2 regions of the Shewanella woodyi ATCC 51908 genome follow, and region 2 is predicted to be linked to the other one. Evidence: predicted binding sites of a transcription regulator. Region 2 holds the regulator's gene; the other holds the start of a gene.
The links. The regulator LexA, encoded in region 2, represses DNA repair genes until DNA is damaged. The targets are predictions, from matches to a motif close to TACTGTATNNNNATACAGTA.
Positions count from the first base shown of each region.

Region 1 (7,939 bases), 2.5 Mb from region 2:
AACCCGACTCGATAAATTATCAAACCAACAGATTTCAGCCGCCTTAGCACTCGATGGCTTTACAGGTGAAAAGAGTGAAATTGTTGAGATATTAATGCCCAATGGTATTGAAGCTAAACGTCTTGTGGTGATGGGATTAGGTAGCACAGAGAAGATGAGCGCAGGTCAAGTCAACCACATTGGCGCATCAGTAACGGCTCACTTAAGCCAGTATTCAACAAATAACATCAAGATTTTAACTGCAGGGATTGAGGATTCAAACAGCAATGCCAGTTTCGCTTCAGAGCTTGCACATGGCATCAACCTACGCGCCTATCAATTTGATAAATATCTATCTAAAAAGAAACCTGCCGACAAAAACTACACCATCACCGTGACAGATCCCGATAAAGCAGAAGCGAATTACCAGCAGCTATCTGCCATTGAACAAGGCGTATTTTTAGCCCGAGATCTTACCTCTGAAGTACCTACAGAGATGAACCCAGTACACTTTGCCACGGCAGCTAAAGAGCTTAATAAACTTGGCGTAAAAGTTACAGTGTTAGAGCCTAAGAAGATTAAACAACTTGGAATGGGCGCACTGCACGCCGTCGGCCGAGGTTCACAAGAGGGTGCCCGCCTCGTGATAGCTCACTGGCAGGGCAATGATGACTCACCAATTGCGCTTGTTGGTAAAGGGATCACCTTTGATTCAGGTGGATACAACATCAAGGCAACAGGAGACTCCATCTCACGGATGAAGTCTGACATGGCCGGTGCTGCTGCGGTTCTTGGCACAGTTAAAGCCATGGCGGTTCAAAAAGCCGATGTCAATGTAGTCGCCATCATGGCAATGGCTGCAAACATGGTGTCTGAAACGGCTTTTGCCCCAGGAGATGTGGTGGTGACAGCCGAAGGGTTAAGCGTTGAAGTACTTAATACCGACGCCGAAGGTCGACTCGTTTTGGCCGATGCCCTCTGGTATGCCCGTGAATTTTATCAACCTGAGGTGATGATCGATGTGGCGACCTTAACTGGTTCAAAAGTTCGAGCCTTAGGTAAACGTTATACCGGCTTATTTAGCGATGACGATACTCTGGTCAATGAACTGACAATGTCAGGACTGGCGGTTGATGAGAAAGTATGGCGCTTGCCTTTAGCCTATGATGATCTGCTCAAGAGTCCAATTGCCGATCTTAAAAATGCTGGCTATGGAGGACCTGGAGCTACAACTGCAGCGGTATTCCTACAGCAATTTGCAGGTGATACTAAATGGGCTCATCTAGATATTGCAGGCAGTGCACTGGCCGCAAAAGATAAAGGTGTAACACCGGCTGGAGGTACTGGACACGGTGTTCGTTTACTTAGCCATTGGATAATAAGTCAAGAGAAATAATATCAATTGATATAATGCTGCAATCCCTCTACAACAGGTAATATGTTGCAGTCTGAAATGTAATTTAGATGATATTTTAAACGAAAAAAAACCCGCTCTAGAAGGTTGAGCGGGTAAAGAGTAGTGTTAAAGAATAACTTATTTAGAGGATGAGTAATCACTATATAACCCATTAATTTTTTTACGATGACAAAATCAGTAACAAAATAACAAGTCAGAAATCAATCAACTCTAAATTAATTCACTATCTGTATATCTAGGGATAGATAAACAAATATACTACTGAGCAATTATCCAGCAGAGCATATACAAAAATAACTGTTCCATTAGACAGGTAAGTTATTTAAACAAGATCAATACTAATTAAATCAGCCCTAATCTAATAGCACAAACAATCGCCTGAGCTCTATTCTGCACATTTAATTTTTTATAAATATTCTTCAAATGAAATTTTACAGTTCTTTCTGTGATTGAGCAGATCATGCCTATTTCCCATGAAGACTTACCTTCAGATGACCACGCCAGTATCTCACTCTCCCTTCCGGTCAACTTCTCGGCAGGAAGTATTAAGCGTTTCATTGCCTGTGCTGAAACAGCATTAATTAACTCTAAGCTTGCCAGCTGCTCAGGGTTTAAAGAGCAGCCGCACACAGATGTGATAGTCAACTCTTTATATATCTGCCGAGTTGAAAAAGATCCTATGCTCGCTCCCTCTTTTAACCCCATCTCTTGTGCCCGTTCAAGAAAGTTAAACTGAACCTCTGACAGAGTGATCATCGAAGGCACTGATGCCCAATTAAAAGATCGTCTGAAGGATGCAGAGCAGCTCACAACGGGGTCAATATACTGAAACTTTTTCTTCTGGTATATATTATCCCACTCCACACTTTTACTCTCAAAACCAAAACCTGAACTGACAACCCTTTCAATGGTGATTGTATGATCAGGACGAAGAATAAGGTTGATTAACGCAACCCCATCGACCTCTAACAAATTCTGTAATGCTTTAACGCATAGCATCATCTCATCAGAAGATGAGGATGAGCTAAACATATGGTACACATCAGAAACCTGTTTAATATTTAGAAAGTGCTCGCTATCTTCTTGCAATCTCATCATTCATCACTCTTCAATTGAATATTTTGCATACTAGGTCACTGCGATTACAAAATATAAAACACCAATTAAAGTACCACCCTGACGATAGAGCTCTCTATCGATACCTGCCAATGGCATAAATTAATACCAAATAAGCTAAGATGTAAAGTAAACAGAATATAGTTTCCTTTAACTAATTAGTTATAGACTAAAAATAACACCATTAAGCCAGATAAAACACAATTTAGCAGAGAATAAATACCTATACATAATTTAATTAGCCTTAATATTTGTAGGGTAATTAATAAATCAATATCAAAGCTCACTGTCCGATCGGACAGTACCCTAACATTTACGATGAGGGTGTAATCGTTCTAAATAGTGATCACAGATTAATTAAGCTATGCAGGAATTGAATCAAACTGACTCAACACAATTTAACAAAAGTAATAACCTCCCCTCTCAAGTAGATACATCCTCACATTACCAAATCACACACAATCCAACGACTCAACAGATGGACAAGTTGCACCAGTTACGCGCTGAAGTGTTTTGTCGTGAGCTAGCCTGGGTTGGAAGCCCAGAAGATAAAAGGGAGTATGATAATTTTGATAATACAACCACACATTTAGGCCTCTTTGTTCGTGGCCAAGCGACAGGATATTTAAGAATTCATCATCATAATAGCCCTTGGATGATCAACACTATCTTCAATCAACTACTGCCAGACGGCGCACCGACACCTCAAGAAGCTAACGCCTGTGAAGTGTCTCGATTACTGATTGAATCCTCTCACAGAGGTAAAACAAAGGTTAATAATTATCCACCGATCCACTTGCTCCTCTCATATTTGCAAAACTACTGCAGCAGCAAAAATATAAGGTATGTCTACATGGTAGTGACACCAGCCACTAGAGTCGTCTTTGCGAAAATAGGTTTTAAGTCAACACCATTATATCAAGCTGTTAAAATGAAAGATGGCTGTTATGCCATGGCCGCAATATTAGATTTTGATCAGATAGATACCTTAATTCCATCGAAAGACGCACCAAAAATCGAGCCGTTATTCTTTACAGGCTAATCAGCTCTACACCGAGCAAGCTGGCAACTTAACAGATAAATAAACTAGCCCTTAGCAAAGCGCTCTACAATACTATCAGCGACCCGAAAGGCATTCGCATAAATGGTAAAAGTAGGTGTTACCGAGCCACCATTTGGCATAAAGCTGCCATCTGTCACATAGAGATTATCGCAATCATGTACCCGACAGTTTCTGTCTAGCACCGAGGTTGTAGGGTCGTCACCAAAACGGCATCCCCCCGCGACTAAATTAGAGGTTGGCTGAGTAAACACATTGCCCCATGCTTCGTGCGCCCCCATGGCTTTCATCACCTCGATCCCGCGATCAACCAAGTATTGCGCTACCCTCTCATCATGGGGATGAAAACCTGCCCGCACCTTAGCCACACTCTGGCCCCACCTGTCCTTTTCATCGGGATCTAGGCTCACATAGCACTCATCATTGGTCAGCCAATCGCAAAAAACCTCAAACTTAAAGTCTTTAGATTGAGTAAAATGTGACTTTATCCTCTGTTTAAGTGGTGTGCCCCACAACAGGTTTTCTCCCTGCCATTTGAGGCTTGACACCTCGGAGGTAGGAGACGGTGGATCGAACACAAAATCCAGTGTGCCCCCTTTAATCGGCTTATCAGATACACTTTCATCATCAATCTCGTACCAGTCTTGCAAAGCACGATTGAAAAATGGCCCTCGTGTTTTAAGCTGTTTCGCTTCAAAGGATTTTAACTTATCAAGCTCGAACACACCGTGGCCTGTGCCACCGGCACAGCAATGTAGATTCTTGCCCACTTGGCCGTGATTATTCCCAATACCATCAGGGTGCTTCTTCCCTCGACTACTTAACAACAAGCGTGAACTTTCGATGGCGTAGCAAGCCACCACAAAAATGTTTGCAGTCACTCGAACACTCTTATCATTGTCAGTAAGGTCAAAGTAATCCACCGAGTTGACCTTACCTGAGTCATCGGTATTGAGCCTGTATACCTTAGCCTGAGTGACTATTTCACAGTTTCCAGTTTTAGTCGCTGTATCTAACAAGGCAGCTCGCGAACTCGCCTTGGCCCCAGAATGACAACCATAGCTACCGCAATACCCTGAATACTCGCAGCTAAGCCGACCATTAAAGGGCTGAGACAGAATGCCACGCGCCATTGGGAGAGGGTGTAACTTTAAGCCTTTACAAGCGCTATCGAATCGTTGTGCAACCGGATGTTCAGCCGTTGGGGGAAAGGGGAAGTCCTTACTCGAGCGAGGCTCTAAATGTGGATGTTCAACCACTTTGCCCGATACGCCAACAAGCTGCTCTACTTTTGTGTAATAGGGCTCCAGTTCATCGTAACTGATTGGCCAGTCAACGGTATTTGCTCCCTCAATATTGCCATATTCAGAAACTAACCTAAAATCTTGAGGTTTAAGACGGTGAAAATACGCACTCATAAAGTTAGAGGCGCCGCCGACAATATTCCCTCCCCAAAACTGTGACGTGGTATCTGATGACCAGCTCCCATCACCATTAGGCTCCTCAAGGGTATGTCGCTCATCCTTAAACTGAGAACGAAATACACTATGGCGACCTAGCTGCTCATCCTTGAAGAAATCTGTCTCTTTAAACCACCTGCCCTTTTCGAGTACACCAACCTTGTACCCAGCTTTCGCAAGCTCATAAGCAATGGGACCTGCGCCCGCACCGCTACCAATAATACAGATATCAAACTTTCTACTCTGCTTCATATAATCTCACCAGTATTATCAATTAAAGTCTAGGTAGGTTTTTCCCTTCACAGGCCGAGGGAAGCCAGGCTGGTGCTCCAACCACTGCCAACCTATCCCATCGGGATTACCCCCATAAATAGGATCTAACGTGAGAGATTCAAGCAAGTAATAGAGCAGCAGAGAAAGCCAGTTCTCCCCAGCCCGACTCTTAGCTATCTGTTTAAGCACTGTATCTTGCTCTTTAGTACTGAGCTTAATAAAGCTCGCGCCATGGGTGGATTTGGCTAACTCCTCTAGCCAGCCTACTCCCTGTAAAATGAACTCTTTATCACCATCAGCTTGGTTTTCAGGATCTTCCAATGCCCATCTCAGGTATTGAAAGCTGTTTAATTGCTCTGATGAAGGACCATCTCCGTCATCGGGAAATAGCTGCAATTGCACCGCTTTAACAACTGTAACCGCCAGAGGAGTGAATTCAGTACCCCCTCCCACTCTCGACTCACTCTCCTGTGCTTGTAAGATGGTGGGTTTAGCGCCTATCAGCCCAAGTAAAACAGCAGCGGCGCCAGTTTGTCTTAAAAAGGCCCGCCGGTTAAGTCCCGACTCATAAGCAGTAACAAAAGTGGGTTTATTTGAGCCTCTTTCCAACTTAGCTTTGGCCGTTTTTAACATGCCGTCTCCTTATGACTTCCCTGTGTATGCTCCTGACAAGTGACCCCAAACGTCCTGTGATCACGTGCTGGCTTGATGGTATTCCACAAATCAAGATTGGCCGCTAAGGTGTGGGCGATCCCATCAATCTGTTTAATCACGCCATTAATATCAATTAAAAAGCCTGTTGGTGTACCGATCACACCATATCGGCGCGTGATATCTGCGTCGAAGTCAAAGGCAATAGCATAGTTTGGATTAAATCGTGCTTTAAATTGCTCTATCTCACCTAATGTGTCACTCCAACTAGTATTGATAGCCAGTAACTCAACCTGCTCACCAAGTTCAGACTGGATCTCAACCAGCTTAGGCACCTTTTTCATACAGTGGCCACACCAAGTATTCCAAAAAATCAGATAAACAGACTTCTCACCTCTAAAATCACTGAGGTTAAACTGGCTACCATCAATACGAGATAGGGAGAAATCTGGTGCTAACGTCTCCACAGTTAAAGGCTCTGCATTCACCGTCAACAAGCCAGAGATGGTCATCATGCCAATCAAGATTAACCCTTGAATATGCAGTTGTTGGACTCTTTTTAGCATAAAAATCCCCTTGTTCACTCAACCCTAAAGCCGTTAATCTGATGGCTCGACTCAACTCTTAATTTAGCAGACCGACCTCGTCACTAAAAACATTCATCTGAAATCCATTTCTCACCTTAAACTTGATTTAGAACAAGTTTTATCCCTACTTTCTATATTTCTGCCCTATCTTTAATGATTTTAAAGGCCAAAGAAAATATCGATATCCCCATAAAACTAACAGTAATAATCCATACCTTTGACTGTTTTTCATGGAACTAAAATCGGTTAACCTAATCCAATTAACTGTAAGCACAAACGTTAAAACATTAATAGCAATCAGTAAAAATTTTGGCTCTAACACTATGGTAAAAAAGCTCGGACTCACTTTTTGTTTCATCATCATATTAAGTGCCATCGCTTACCACTTTTTAACGCCCAAGATCACCTTAAGTAATGACTCCGCAAAAAGCTATGCAGCGCTTAATTTTACCCTACCTAGCAGTCAAATAAGCTTCTCTCCTATCCCCTCCCAGAGCCGTCAGTCGATCTACTTTTCACCGCAAAAAAATCGGGACTTATCACCTACCAGCTTGTCTCAAATAAAGGCGGTATCGTGGCGCAAGGGCAACTTAACTACCAGGCATCAGATAAGCTAAGCTCAGAGCTCGGCAACACCTTAACTTTTACTATAGGTAAAGATTACAGAGTCAGTTTTCAGCAGTAATAACAAGCAAGTAACAAAAAGGCTGATACCATAAGTATCAGCCTTCAACCGTCAGTTTTACTCTATTAACGCATCACCTAATTCAACAGCATTCGCCACCACATGCCGGGCAAACTGGTGAAACCTGTGGTGTAATGAATTAACTCTCCATCTTTAAACACCATCAAGGTTGGCGTGAGCTGCACTGACCAATCCCGTGCGATCTCATTATTATTGTCATTAATAGTCTCAAACTCATAGCCTTTATGGGATAAGTATTGGGACATTTTATCATCGGAACCAGAGTTCATTGCGATGCTTACCACAGGGTAGATGTTTGCCATGGTATCAACCGCTGGACTGACAAAGTTACATACTGGGCACCAAGTTCCCCAGAAATACACAAGCACCGCCTGATCTTGACTCATCGCCTTGATATCAATATCACTGCCAGTGAGGCTCACTCCCTTGATATCAGGCAAGTTATCCCTAGGGATATCTCTCCCACGCCAGATATCCATCACTGCCGTGATAACAATCGCAAAGAGGATAAACAGGGCCAGTTGCTTACCCCATCCCCAAAGCTTTGACAGCAAGCCCACCCCAGCCGTATTCAATTTCTCTAGCTTCATATTACTCCTGTGCCTCTATCGCCTCTTCAAGTTGCTCTTTAAGCACCTCATAAGTGACCAAGCCTGGTATCACTTTATCCCCAAAAATCATCGCAGGAGT
Region 1 covers NC_010506.1:3,671,339-3,679,277, forward strand. Annotated here, with positions in the region: gene SWOO_RS15455 (leucyl aminopeptidase) at 1-1,375, shown strand, start outside; gene SWOO_RS15460 (helix-turn-helix transcriptional regulator) at 1,739-2,494, opposite strand; gene SWOO_RS15465 (acyl-homoserine-lactone synthase) at 2,877-3,554, shown strand; gene SWOO_RS15470 (GMC family oxidoreductase) at 3,599-5,284, opposite strand; gene SWOO_RS15475 (gluconate 2-dehydrogenase subunit 3 family protein) at 5,303-5,938, opposite strand; gene SWOO_RS15480 (peroxiredoxin family protein) at 5,932-6,522, opposite strand; gene SWOO_RS15490 (protein disulfide oxidoreductase) at 7,306-7,839, opposite strand; gene SWOO_RS15495 (DsbA family protein) at 7,841-7,939, opposite strand, start outside.
Region 1: SWOO_RS15465 (acyl-homoserine-lactone synthase) is a predicted target of LexA. The motif match lies at 2,797-2,816, and genes of this name have one in related genera.

Region 2 (7,939 bases):
TTGCAGTTAACTGCTTAGCGAAGGCTTGCATTGCAGTGCCAGTCTTACCATTTAAAACAATATCAACATGACCTGCGACAGCGCCTTTAATCAGAGGACTGCCAATAAGAGAGGGAAACACCCCAGGAAGACCCGCACCGTTCGGTTGGTGACATGCAGCGCAGTTTGCCATGTATACCTGTTCTCCTTGAGTCATTAGTTCATCCATACTCAAGGTTTTACTCAATGCTGCTTGGGCTTCTGCGGCAGCAGAGCTTGCTTTACTCTTCTGCTCAACTAACCAAGTATCGAAATCTGCTTCAGAAACTGCTTCGACCACAATTGGCATAAAGCCATGGTCTTTGCCACATAACTCAGCACATTGGCCTCGGTAAGTTCCTGTTTTGTCTATACGTGTCCAAGCTTCATTAATGAATCCTGGATTGGCATCTTTTTTAACAGCGAAAGCGGGCACCCACCACGAATGGATGACATCTTCTGAAGTCATAAGAAAACGCACTTTCTTGTTGATTGGAAGAACTAAGGGGTTATCAACCTCAAGGAGATAGTTCTCTCCTTTTGCCTCTGTGCCATCGATCTGTTCTCTGGGAGTGGAGAGTAAGCTGTAAAATTCGATATCTTCATCAAAATAGCTGTAATGCCATTTCCATTGAGAGCCGGTAACTTTAATTGTGATATCGGCATCGGAAGGATCTTCCATTGCGATCAGGGTTTTAGTGGCGGGTATTGCCATTAAAATAAGTATGATAAAAGGCACAACGGTCCAAGCTATCTCAACCTTTGTACTTTCGTGAAAATTAGCCGCAATCGCACCTTTGGATTTTCTGTGATTGATCATGGAATAGATCATCACACCAAAGACCAAGATTCCGATGGCACAACAGATATATAGGATGATCATGTGCAGGTTGTACACCTGACCACTGATCTCCGTAACCCCTTGAGTCATATTCAAGGGCATCTCTGATGCCAACATGGGTGGCGTAAACAGCAACGCCAGAAAACAATACAGCGCTTTCTTCACTAGACTTCTCCTCTGCCAAAATATAAGACAAAGAAGAGTCACACAGTAAGTCTCTGCTCTATGCAAACTCTTCAGTTCCCAAAAAAGCAACGATGACATCAAAGTACGCTAGCGGTTTTACTTATTATTGTGAAAGTAGCAGTCTTTTTTGCTGCTGAAGTTAACCACATCTGTACCTACTACAGAATATATCTGTTTCGATTTCCGCTAGGTAAACAATGCAGTTATATCACTGGGAATTGATTTACTTTGCAGACGACTAAATCGCTTTGGATATAACAAATTATCGTTGTTATGTTTCTAACTTACTGTGTGTTGAAATATTGATCAAGATCACTTTTTCTTTATTTTTAAATTAATAATGCCATTTCATATAGGTATTTAGCAGGTTTCGATATTGTTAAATTTTTCAATCCTAGGTATTGATGAAGAGATAGTCATTTTCTTTTTAGTCACTAAAAACCTCATGGTGTATGGGTTTCAAAGCCCTTTATATAAGCTTGAAACTCTTTAGATATGCTGGATATTCAGATGTTTTTTGAAAGTGCTATTCGCAAAAAAGCCCCATAAAAGGGGCTTAAGAAGATAGGGGGAGAGATTAGTGAACGGATGAAAATAAACTTGGTTGCAAAGCTGAGTCGATAATAGGGTTATGGGTATTTACCTGAGAGCTTGAATTTGCATCCTCAATAACAACGCCCAACGCTCTAGCACTTTTAGCAACAATTTGAAGACGGCGGCTATCACGTGCATCTAACGATTGAGTCCAACAGAGCACTGCGCTAGAGGTGCCACTTGTCAGTGCTTTTTCCATTGCCCAGAGGGTTTCCACTTCATCTTTTGCATGTACCAAAAGTACGCGGTTCATTCTAACACCGGCTTCTGCTAGCAGCTTCTTGTAGCCTATATTCGGTGGGCTGATTAACACTATCCACTGTCCCTGCTGGCTTAATGTGGCAAGCTGTGAGCTCACCTGTTTTAACTCTTCACGCCCTTGTGTAGAGCTGGCTACAGAGGAGATAGTACTGCTTTGTAGCTGGCTGGAGTAATGAGTCTGGTGATCTATCCAAAGTCCAGGATGTCTTGGGCCATTGCCGATTAATGTGTTCATTGCCAATCTCCATTGCGAATAACACCGACAGCCAATCCTTCAATACTTAGGCTTTGGTTAGTTAGATCAACGACTATAGGACTGTAATCTTCATTTTCTGCATGAAGGTAAACAGTACTGCCTTTTTTCTCGAAGCGTTTAACTGTTACATCATCTTCAACACGGGCAACGACAACCTGACCGTTTCTTGCTTGCTCAGCCTTATGGACAGCCAGAAGATCTCCTTCGAGAATACCGATATCTTTCATGCTGTCGCCACGTACCCTAAGTAGAAAGTCGGCACTTGGATGGAACATATTTGGATCAACTTGATAATGCTGTTCAACATGCTCTTGAGCTAGGATAGGCTCCCCAGCTGCAACTTGGCCTATCAAAGGTAAGCCTTGCTCTTCAAGCTCCTCTGTTTGAGCTAACCTAATACCACGAGATGTACCAGGAATGATCTCAATACAGCCCTTTTTAGCTAGAGCCTTTAGGTGTTCCTCAGCAGCGTTGGCGCTTTTAAAACCTAAACGTTTAGCAATTTCTGCACGGGTTGGAGGCATGCCTGTTTCGGCAATATTGCATTTAATTAGTTCAAGAATTTCAGCTTGTCGTGGTGTTAAAGGTCTCATTATCAATCCTGTCTTTCTATACAGTAACTGTCAGTATATACAGTATTTTGATCAGTGCAAGTATTAACCAAATTTTATCTGTTTTTCTTATCTGTACTATTTAAGCTCTGTTTTTCTCTCTGATAGCAGCGGTTATCTAAGGCTTGAGCTAATTTGGTGGAATTATTCAAAATCTGGTACTCTATGCAGTTATTAAATTAAACACATTGCATAAGAATAATGTCCAAACAAGACTCCCTTTGGTTTAAATCACTGCGCTGGCTTCAGAAAAAGTTGGTGCATACTATTGTTGTGCCGCAAGAACCGTTTAAGGATCTAAATCTAGATCCTGAGAAACCGCTCGTTTATGTGATGAAGACTGAATCTCTCAGTGACATCGCAGCTCTCAGTGAGATCACGGGAGAGCTAGGTTTACCTAGCCCTTATGAGCCATTAGAGGTTGAAGGGCGGTCAACGCCTAGAGTGGTATGCCTAGAGGGGGCTAAGCCTCTTATGGGGAAAAGGGAGAGTAATGAGTTCTTCCTAAGTAGCTTTATGGATCTGTTAAAGGCACATAAAGAGAGTCCAGATCTCGATATTCAACTGGTACCTGTGAGTCTCTATTGGGGAAGAACGCCAGGTAAAGAGGATGACACGATGAAAGCCGCTGTGCTTGAGCGTGAGAATCCAACTTGGTTGCGTAAATGTTTGATGATCCTATTTTTAGGCCGACATAACTTTGTTCAATTCTCCAATTCGGTCTCGATACGTTATATGGCCGATGAGCATGGCACTGATAAGCGTATCGCACATAAACTTGCCCGCGTAGCCCGAGTGCACTTTAGCCGTCAGCGAAAGGTGATGACAGGCCCAGTTTTACCTAAGAGGCAGGCCCTTTTCCATGCCTTGATTAACTCAGAAAGTTTAAAGAGAGCGATTCAGGAGGAGGCGACGAGCAAGAAGATTTCAGAGGTTGAAGCCAGAGCGAAGGCGATGGAGTATCTGGATGAGATTGCTGCGGATTACTCAGACAGCTTAGTGCGTATTGCTGAGCGCTTCCTGACCTGGTTGTGGAATAAGCTTTACAAAGGTATCAATATTAAGGGAGCTGAACAGATCCGTCAGCTACACCATGATGGCCATGAGATCATCTACGTGCCTTGTCACAGAAGCCATATGGATTATCTGCTGCTCTCCTATATTCTCTATTACCAAGGTATGGTTCCGCCTCACATTGCAGCGGGGATCAACCTGAATTTCTGGCCTGCAGGCCCTATGTTCCGCCGTGGTGGTGCCTTCTTTATTCGCCGTAGTTTCAGAGGTAATAAACTGTATACCGCTGTGTTTCGCGAATATCTGGATCAACTTTTCACTAAAGGTTACTCGGTCGAGTACTTCACCGAAGGTGGACGTTCAAGAACCGGACGCCTATTGGCACCTAAAACCGGTATGATCGCGATGACGCTTAACAGTGTACTTCGTGGAATGGAGCGCCCAGTGACTTTGGTGCCTGTCTACCTTGGTTACGATCATGTAATGGAAGTGGCGACTTACCATAAAGAATTAAGTGGTAAGAAGAAAAAGAAAGAGTCGGTTTGGCAGGTTTTTGGTGCTTTGCGTAAGCTAGGAAACTTTGGTCAAGGCTATGTGAACTTTGGTAAGCCTATCACCTTGCATAGTTTTCTAAATGAGCAGGTTCCTGATTGGCGTGAGGAGATCGCGAGCGACCCTGAGCAGAAGCCAACATGGTTGACCCCTGTGGTTAACACTCTTGCGAATCAAGTCATGACCAATATCAATGACGCTGCGGCGGTGAGCTCAGTCACCTTGACTAGCTTAGTTCTGCTGGCGTCAGAGCAAAATGCTCTCGAGAGAACTCAGCTTGAGAAGCAGCTGGATCTCTATCTTAAGTTGCTAAAAGATCTACCTTATACCTCATACACATCTGTTGTAGAAGGTGATGGCAAGCAGCTAGTCACTCAAGGCTTAGAGCTGAAGAAACTACAGTTAGATAGCGACCCACTGGGTGATATCGTCTCCATTGATGAGAGTATCTCCATTGCGATGACCTATTACCGTAATAACATTATTCACTTAATGATTATTCCTTCACTGGTTGCTAGCTGTTTGACTCAACATGAGCGGATCACCAGAGATGAGATCAAAGCGATTATTGCCGACTTCTATCCTCTGCTTGAAGCTGAGCTGTTTATGGGTGTTGAAGATACCGATAAGTTAGTCGAGCAGATATTAGATCTGTTTATTGAGCAGCAGTTGATCCGTGAAGATACTGGTTTCAGTGTGGTTGAGACCAGCATTAATCAGTTATTGCTGCTTGCTGGCACTGTGAGTGAGACGTTGCAGCGTTACGCCATCATCTTTAATCTGTTAGCCGATTTCCCAGAGATGGAGCGTTCAGATCTAGAGGCTGAAAGTCATAAATTGGCGAAGCGTTTAGGTGCCCTTCATGGCATTACCGCACCTGAGTTCTATGATAAGAATCTTTATAGAACCTTGAGTGTGAAGCTTAAAGATCTAGGTTACCTCAAAGATAACGGTAATAAAGCCGATGTTGAGAGAGTTCGTGCGTCAGCCAATGGCTTATTGAGGTCTTCTGTTAGGCAGACCATAGTCGATAGTGTTGCAGCGGAGCGCTCTGCTTGATAATTAACAGTGAGTATGGGGCCGTAAATCGGCCTCATCATCTTGAAAGCGGTTTTATTATATTGGCAATCATTGGCCATAGTTCAGATTTGGAGAGTTAGGGTTATATGGCCAATCATATGAATGCAGCCAAAGATAAGGCTGCGGGTAAGTCTCTGCTTGGCGGAGCGATGATAGTTGCGGGTACAGCGGTTGGTGCAGGAATGTTTTCCCTGCCTGTTGTTGGTGCCGGTATGTGGTTTAGCTATTCAATTCTAATGATGTTAGGTGTCTGGTTCTGTATGCTGGTTTCCGGCTTACTACTACTTGAAACCAACCTTCATTTCGAGCCTGGCTCGAGTTTTGATACCTTGACGCGTGAAACTTTAGGTCAGTTTTGGCGAATAGTGAACGGCTTATCTATCGCCTTTGTGCTCTATATTTTAGCCTATGCCTATATCAGTGGCGGTGGCTCTGTCGTTAACCATAGTCTGCAAGTGTCAGGTATCGAGTTGCCTCAAAGCCTTGCTGGCTTAGTTTTCGCCTTAGGTTTGGCGTTTATTGTTTTTATCAGCACTAAGGCTGTCGATAGGATCACCACGATCATGCTCGGGGGGATGATCATCACCTTCTTCCTTGCAATCGGTGATCTGCTGATCGATATCGATACAGTGAAGTTGTTTGCACCTAATGGCGAGGACACTTATCTACCTTACATTTTAGCTGCACTGCCCTTTGGTCTTGTGAGTTTTGGCTATCACGGTAATGTGCCGAGCCTGGTTAAGTATTACGGCAAAAAGCCTAATACGATCATCAAGGCGATACTGATCGGCACCTTGATCGCATTTGTTATCTATGTCTGCTGGTTAGTGGCTACCATGGGGAATATTGCCCGTGGTGACTTCGTTAATATTATCGCCCAAGGCGGTAATATGGGGGTCTTGGTTTCGGCTCTGTCTGATGTGATGAGCAGTAGCTGGTTAACTACCATGTTAACGATTTTTGCAAATCTAGCCGTTGCTTCTTCGTTCCTAGGGGTTACCTTAGGTTTGTTTGATTTTCTGGCCGATCTTTTTGGCTTCGATGAATCCAGAGGTGGACGCTTTAAAACGGCCGCAGTGACCTTCCTACCACCGACAGTGCTTGGATTACTTTTCCCGAATGGCTTCTTGGTTGCCATCGGTTTTGCAGCACTTGCGGCGACAGTTTGGACTGCGATTGTACCAGCAATGATGGTGTACAAGATTAGAAAGAAGTTTCCTAATTCGACCGGTTTTAAAGTTCCTGGCGGTAATGCGGTGATTGTCATCGTAATGTTGTTCGGTATTATTACCGGAGCCTGTCATTTATTAGCGATGGCGGATCTACTGCCTGTATACGGGTAAGGTAAAGATTCAGTCTGAAAGCCCTCTTCTGAGGGCTTTTTTGTTTCTATTTCTTTAGATTAAGTCTGTCGAGATATTGCTGTGGAGTGCACCTTCTCAAGCGTTTGAAGGCTCGGCTAAAACTCTGTTGATTGGCGTAACCTAATAAGCTGGCAATCTCATCTATCTCCTTGCCGTCCAACATATACTTAATTGCCTGATTACTAATAATATAATTACTTATGGTCGAGAAGCTGAGACCTAAATACTGTAAACGTCGTTGTAGCTGCTGTTCGGAGATATTAAAAAGCTTAGCGACCGCTTTCACCTTAGGCAGACCATAAAAACGTGAGTAGTTGATCATCTCAAAAAGCACTTTAGGTGCATCATGGGGCTGAGGCATGTTGAGGTATTTCTCAAACAGGGATCTTGGCATGGTGACAGGAGCATTAAACTCCTGATCTGGACTGATTGAGTGCACCATCTCATCAATATCAAACCAGATCTCAGTTTGGGCTGCATTCCAAACTACCGGAGAGCCAAATAGCTCCGATACTTGCTCATGACCTATTGCTGAACCACTGAGTTGTACCCGAATTGGGCGATAATCTTTGCCTAAAAAATGGCGCTGAGCATTAAGTAAAGTGATCGCAACTCTGAGGGAGTCTAGACTCTTTTGTTGCTTAAAAACATAGGGGTTTTTATAGCACCATTTCATAATTTTGGCCGATTGGCTCACATAGTAACTGGCTCCGGAGTGCAGGCTGACGACTCCGTAGTTGATCCTACGTATGCTCATCGCTACATCTGGGGTTGCGAGTGGATCAATTCCCGTGATCTCTAGCCTATTAAAATGCAAATACTCACTGAGTTTGACCATATAACAGGGATCTTGGCTAAGTTCTGCAAGCTCTGTTAACCAGTGGCCGACTTGAGTAAAAGGGATAAGAGCCATAGGCTCCTGCATTAAGGTTTGAGGGATATTGAGATCCCGATAACCGATCCCAAATATCTGCTGCATTCCATCAAATACAGGCTTTAAGTAACAAACTCGAATAAATGAAGTGTTAAATTTCATAGGCAGGTCTTCCAATAGCTGAAGGCTGATTTAATCATAAATGGTGTAAACTTGATATGTTTGGCCTCAATCTATTGCTCGTTTATGGATAAAGGTCAGACAATAGGTTTTTAAGTTTATAGGAGG
Region 2 covers NC_010506.1:215,546-223,484, forward strand. Annotated here, with positions in the region: gene coxB (cytochrome c oxidase subunit II) at 1-1,024, opposite strand, end outside; gene SWOO_RS00920 (cell division inhibitor SulA) at 1,623-2,135, opposite strand; gene lexA (transcriptional repressor LexA) at 2,132-2,749, opposite strand; gene plsB (glycerol-3-phosphate 1-O-acyltransferase PlsB) at 2,969-5,392, shown strand; gene mtr (tryptophan permease) at 5,500-6,756, shown strand; gene SWOO_RS00940 (AraC family transcriptional regulator) at 6,803-7,813, opposite strand.